One region of the Pantoea sp. UBA4549 genome, then DNA from elsewhere that is predicted to be linked to it. Evidence: predicted binding sites of a transcription regulator. Region 1 holds the regulator's gene; the other holds the start of a gene.
What was found. Region 1 encodes PurR, which represses purine synthesis genes. Its sites were predicted from a motif close to CANGCAAACGTTTGCNTG; they were not measured.

Region 1 (3,421 bases):
AGGCAAAAAAACTGGCAGAGCAGGCGGAGTAAATCAGGACATTGCCGCTATAGGCGCGGGTTGCCAGCAGCGCCAGCCAGCCAGGCTGATCGCCGCGCGCTGCAGGAGAGATTCGCGGCGAGCGGAGCTTAAGCGTCCCAGCCAGCAGCACCAGCGTAATCAGCGTCAGCACCAGGAAGATAGTACGCCAGTGAAAATGGCTCATCAGCCAGGCGCCCAGCAGCGGAGCCAGAGCGGGAGAGAGCGCAACCAGCGGCATGATAGTGGCAAACACTTTATTGGCCTGCGCTTTAGGGTAGCGATCGATAACCAGCGCCTGCCAGCTTACGGCGGCGGCGCACACGCCCACGGCCTGAATAAAACGCAGTGCCAGCATCAGCCAGACGTTGTCTGCCCACAACATGGCCAGACAGCTCAGGGCAAATATCGACAGGCCAGCCAGGAGAACCGGTTTGCGGCCAATACGGTCAGAGAGTAATCCCCAGCCTACCTGCGCACAGGCAAAGCCCGCCAGAAACAGGCTCAGACTGGCGCTGATAACACCCGGTGCGGTGGCAAAGTCACGCTGCATGTCGCTGAATGCAGGCAGATACATATCCGTGGCAAGAAAGCCGAGCATGCTCAGCAGCGCCAGATAAGGCAGAAATCCTTTTGAAGACATCACTATTTTTCTCATTTGGCAGGGAAACGCGAAGGAGTGTAAAAGGGTGCAGTCAGCTTTGTGAAACGCTAATATTTGCAGAGTGCTGTTAAATTTTTTGAAGGCAAAAAATATGTGGTCTGAATATGCGCTTGAGGTGGCAGATGCCGTGGCTCGCACCGGAAGTTTCAGCGCGGCGGCACAGGAACTGCACCGCGTGCCTTCTGCCATCAGCTATACCATCAGGCAGCTGGAGAGCTGGCTTGCCGTGGAGCTGTTTGAACGCCAGCATCGGGAGGTGATCCTGACGCCGGCAGGCGAGCATTTTGTGCGTGAAGGGCGCTCTGTTATCAAAAAAATGCTGGCGACGCGACGTCAGTGTCAGCAGCTGGCCAACGGCTGGCGCGGCCAGCTCAGTATTGCCGTAGACTGCATTGTTAAGCCGCAGCGCACGCGCCAGCTGGTTAAAGATTTCTATCGCCATTTTCCCGATATGGAGCTGATCATCAGCTATGAGGTGTTCAACGGCGTATGGGATGCGCTCGCCGACGGCCGGGTTGACGTGGCCATTGGCGCCACGCAGGCGATCCCGGTCGGCGGGCGCTTTGCTTTTCAGGATATGGGTGCCCTTAACTGGCGCTGCGTGGTCAGTCCGGATCATCCGCTGGCGCAGAGCGCGCATCCTGATGAAGAGGCGCTGCGCGCATGGCCGTCGCTGGTGCTGGAGGATACGTCGCGCGCACTCCCGCGTCGTATGACATGGACGCTGGATAATCAGCGCCGGCTGGTGGTGCCGGAGTGGGAAACCGGGATCGACTGCCTGCAAGCTGGCCTGTGCGTGGGGATGATCCCGGGACATCTGGCGCGACCGCTACTGGATAGCGGCGCGCTGGCAGAACTGATCCTGCCGCAGCCTTTTCCGGACAGCCCCTGCTGCGTCAGCTGGGCCGGGCAGCGGGCATCACCGGCACTGACGTGGCTGCTGGCTTACCTGGGTGATGCTGAGACGCTAAACCATGAGTGGCTCAGCGAACGCCGCGCTTAGCGGCGATAGTCGCGAAACGGACCGTCCCCGACAGAGCGACGCTCAATCAGACTGGGCTGAACTTCAATCGTTTGCGGCTCTTCGCGTTTGCTGGTGATGCGATCCAGCAGCATCTCCAGCGCTTTCTCGCCCAGCTGCGCTTTAGGCTGATGCACCGTCGTCAGCGCCGGCGTAAAGTAGCGGGCATTGCGCACATTGTCATAGCCGATCACCGAAATATCCTGCGGAACGCGCAGGCCCATCTCATCGGCGGCGCAGATCGCGCCCATTGCCATGATATCGCCGCCGCAGAACACAGCGGTAGGGCGCTGCTTCTGGCTCAGGATCTGCTGCATCGCCTGATAACCCGATTCAGGCTCAAAATCGCCCTGTACGATCCACTCGGCACGCACCGTGATACCCGCTTCATGCATCGCCTGTAAAAAGCCGGCGTGCCGTCCGCCGCCGGTATTACGCTCCAGCTGACCCGGAATCGCGCCAATATCGCGATGACCACGCTCGATCAGGTAACGACCGGCCAGATAGCCGCCCTGGAATGCGTTATCCTGTACGGTATCAGTAAAATCACCGCGTGAAGCGCCCCAGTCCATCACCACCATCGGGATATTACGATTCTCTTCCAGCATCTGAAGCAGATCGTCCGGATACTCAGAGCACATCACCAGCAGGCCATCGACCCGTTTTTGCGCCATCATCGACAGATAGGCGCGCTGCTTTTGTAAGTCGTTATGCGCATTGCCCAGTATCAGCGTATAGCCCTGAGCGAAGCAGTGATTCTCAATTGCTTCAATAATTTCAGCAAAGTAGGGGGCTTCACTGGAGGTTGCCAGCAGACCCAGCGTCTTAGTGTGATTGACCTTCAGGCTGCGGGCGACAGCGCTGGGAGAATAGTGCAGCGCTTTAATTGCTTCCCACACGGCATTACGCGTCTCTTCAGCGACAAAGCGCGTTTTATTGATGACGTGCGAAACCGTGGTCGTTGATACGCCAGCGCGTTTTGCCACATCTTTAATTGTTGCCATGAAAATGGACCTCTTAAACCTATCGCAACTTTATGATAAGTATAGTGTTAAACGTTTGCGTCTGCGCAGGGTTTTCTGCCCGATTTCAGCATAAAAATGGCTGATTTAAGGCGAGTAATTAACCGTGGCAGATAATGACAGCAGCGTGCGCAAAAGGTGTTGCGCAACGAAAGGCGGCGATTCTAGCAAGGTGAGGGTCATAAAACGAGATGTTTACCTGCGGCCAGGCGAAAATAATTCTATTCCGGCGATAGATACGAAAGCGTGTGGTGCAGGCAGAAAGCGGCAACGGAGACTTCAGGCGCAGTGCGGCTGCTGATAACTGCCGTGACCTTGCGGCTGTGCCGGCGTGAAGCGCGAATGCGTTACGCCGTGCGGTTCTGCGTGTTGCGCAACCGTTAGCGAATGGTTTTAGGGGTCATCATACGGCGTGCGCCAACATAATGTTTCTGCCAGTAATCTTCACCCAGCGCGCTGATCTGAATATCCTTGCCGGTGCGCGGCGACTGAATGAATTTGCCGTTACCCAGATAAACGCCAACATGATCGGCGGTCCCGCGATTATTGATGCGGAAAAACACCAGATCGCCTTTCTCCAGCATTTCACGCTTGATGGGGGCAGCGTCGCGCAGATGATACATTTCATTAGCCGTACGCGGCAGTTTAAAACGAACCAGATCTTTATAGGCGTACCAGACCAGACCACTGCAGTCG
Region 2 (3,421 bases), on a different contig from region 1:
GCGCTCGCGCTGGCACAGCTCATCAAACAGCGCCAGTTTCTCTGGCGCCACGGCCAGCACATAGCGCTCCTGCGACTCGTTACACCACACTTCCAGCGGGCTCATGCCAGGTTCATCGCTGAGAATGTCGCGCAGATTGAAGTTACCGCCGCGTCCGCCATCGCTGACCAGCTCAGGCATGGCGTTAGAGAGACCGCCCGCGCCGACGTCGTGGATAAACAGAATCGGGTTGGCTTCGCCCAGCTGCCAGCAGCGGTCGATCACTTCCTGACAGCGGCGCTCCATTTCCGGATTGTCGCGCTGCACTGACGCAAAATCGAGGTCGGCATCTGACTGACCGGAGGCCATGGATGACGCTGCACCGCCGCCGAGGCCGATGTTCATCGCCGGCCCGCCCAGGACGATCAGTTTGGCCCCCACGACAATCTCGCCTTTCTGCACGTGGTCTGCACGAATATTACCGATACCGCCTGCCAGCATAATTGGCTTATGGTAGCCGCGCAGTTCAACGCCGTTATGACTGTTAACCTGCTCTTCATAGGTACGGAAGTAACCGTTCAGCGCCGGACGGCCAAATTCGTTGTTAAACGCTGCGCCACCCAGCGGACCTTCAGTCATGATATCCAGCGCGGTAACAATACGATCCGGCTTGCCGAAATCCTCTTCCCACGGCTGCTCAAAGCCCGGAATGCGCAGATCGGAAACGGAAAAGCCGGTCAGACCCGCTTTCGGTTTGGCGCCACGCCCGGTTGCGCCTTCATCGCGAATTTCACCGCCCGAGCCGGTCGCTGCACCCGGCCAGGGAGAAATAGCGGTGGGATGGTTATGCGTCTCTACTTTCATCAGAATATGCGCGGCTTCCTGATGGAAAGCGTATTCGCCCTGCTGTGCATCAGCGTAGAAGCGACCAACGTCTGATCCTTCCATCACGGCAGCGTTGTCTTTATAGGCTGACAGCACGTGATCGGGATGCTGCTCAAACGTATTCTTGATCATCTTAAACAGCGACTTGGGCTGTTTTTCGCCATCAATGATCCAGTCAGCGTTGAAAATTTTGTGACGGCAGTGCTCTGAGTTCGCCTGTGCAAACATATAGAGCTCAATGTCATTAGGGTTGCGACCCAGACGGGTAAAAGCATCCAGCAGATAGTCTATTTCATCATCTGCCAGCGCCAGCCCCAGCGTGGTATTCGCCTGCTCCAGCGCCTGACGTCCGGTTCCCAGCACATCAACGCTCTGCAGCGGCTGCGGCGTGTGATGAGCAAACAGCTGCTCTGCTGCCTGCAGGTCGCTGAATACGCACTCCATCATGCGATCGTGCAGCAGGCCAGCCAGCTGCTGCCACTGCGTTTCTGTCAGCTGCGGCGCCTGAACATAGAACGCCAGGCCGCGCTCCAGGCGTTTAACCTGCGGCAAATCGCAGTTGTGAGCAATGTCCGTGGCTTTCGATGACCAGGGAGAGATAGTGCCAGGACGCGGCGTAATCAGCAGCAGACGCCCTTGAGGCGCATGTTCAGCGAGAGAAGGGCCATATTTCAGCAGGCGCTGCAGGCGGGCGTGTTCATCCGCGCTGAGCGGTGCAGCAACATCAGCAAAATGGACATACTCGGCGTAAATATCACTCACCGGCAGATGAGCGTTCTGAAAGCGGGTCAGCAGTTTGTTTACACGAAATGCTGACAGAGCGGGCGAACCACGCAGAATTTCCATCATTAAAGATCTCTCGTCTTCGAAGCGCCGGGCGACGCTTCATTGGGCGCAACAGGGAAAACGGGCGGTATTATAGAGAAAGCGCGCAGGTAACGAAACCGTTTGCGCAGAAAAACTGCCATACGGGATTTGCCTGAATTTTGCGCAAAACCTGCTATATGAGTTGCCCTGTTTCGCTTTGTTGCGCAAAATGCCCCTCGCTCTGGGAGTAAAAAACAATACCAATACTGCCTTTAAAGGACAGAGGCCTGTGAGCCATTAAGAGACAACCATTTGAAACGCCTAAAATTAAATTATCTGTTCATCGGTCTGATCACCGTGCTGCTGGCGCTGGCGCTATGGCCGGCAATCCCCTGGTACGGGGGCGATCGGGACGCGCTGACAGCGATCAAATCACGCGGCGTGTTACGCATCAGTACGGTCAATTCGCCGCTGACGTATTACACCATCAATCAGGCACCGGCTGGCATGGATTACGAGCTGGCAAAGCGCTTTGCAGACTACCTCGGCGTCAGGCTGGAGGTCACTGTGCGGCCCAGCCTGGGCGATCTGTTTGACGATCTCGATGAGGGAAAAGCCGATCTGCTCGCCGCCGGGCTTATCTATAACAGCGAGCGTCTGGCGCACTATCAGGCCGGCCCCAGCTACTATTCGGTGTCGCAGCAGCTGGTTTACCGTATCGATAAACCGCGTCCGCGCACGCTGGGCGACCTGAAAGGCCGCCTGGTGGTGCAGTCCGGCTCAGCTTATCTCTCGACGCTGCGGACAGAAAAAGCCAACAGCTATCCCGATCTCGACTGGGCAATCGCCACCGATCAGGGACAGAAAGCGCTGCTGGAGGCGGTGGCTGACGGCAAACTTGACTACACGGTAGGCGACTCGGTTACCGTGGGCCTGCTGCAGCGTATTCACCCGCAGCTGGCGGTCGCCTTTGATATCACCGATGAAGAGCCGGTGACCTGGTATCTGCCGCGCAATGATGACAGCAGCCTTAACGCGGCCATGCTCGATTTTTACAGCCAGATGGGTGAAGAAGGCACTATGGCGCGACTGGAGGAGAAATACCTCGGTCACGTTGGCACATTTGATTATGTCGATACCCGCACCTTCCTGCGCGCGATTGACAATACGCTGCCGGATATCAAACCGCTGTTTAAAAAGTATTCTGCAAGTATGGACTGGCGTCTGCTGGCGGCGATCTCCTATCAGGAGTCGCACTGGAATCCGCAGGCGACCTCACCCACCGGCGTACGCGGCATGATGATGCTGACGCGTAACACGGCGGATAGCCTTAATGTTGATGACCGGCTTGACCCGGAGCAGAGCATTCGCGGCGGCAGTGAGTATCTGCAGCGTATGATGGATAAAGTGCCGGCGAGCGTGCCTGACGACGAGCGCATCTGGTTTGCGCTGGCGGCCTATAACATGGGATATGCGCACATGCTCGATGTGCGCCGGCTGACGGCGAAACAGGGCGGCAACCCTGACAGCTGGGCAGATGTGAAGCTGCGCCTGCCGATGCTCAGTCAGAAGCGCTACTACGCGCAAACCGCCTATGGCTATGCGCGCGGGCACGAAGCGTATAACTACGTGGAGAATATCCGTAAGTATCAGCTAAGTCTGGTGGGCTATCTGCAGGAGCAGGAGCGGCGCCTGGCGCAGCGTTCAGCGCTGGAAGCGGAGCTGGGCGCCGGTTATCCGGCGGTTGAGC

Region 2: the regulator PurR is predicted to act here: its motif matches at 1,802-1,819, upstream of purL (phosphoribosylformylglycinamidine synthase).

Annotation. Positions count from the first base shown of each region.
Region 1 is NZ_DGLH01000009.1:568,189-571,609, reverse strand. It holds gene punC (purine nucleoside transporter PunC) at 1-664, opposite strand, end outside; gene punR (DNA-binding transcriptional activator PunR) at 774-1,685, shown strand; gene purR (HTH-type transcriptional repressor PurR) at 1,682-2,707, opposite strand; gene B3041_RS09345 (C40 family peptidase) at 3,106-3,421, opposite strand, start outside.
Region 2 is NZ_DGLH01000007.1:95,006-98,426, forward strand. It holds gene purL (phosphoribosylformylglycinamidine synthase) at 1-1,713, opposite strand, end outside; gene mltF (membrane-bound lytic murein transglycosylase MltF) at 1,984-3,421, shown strand, end outside.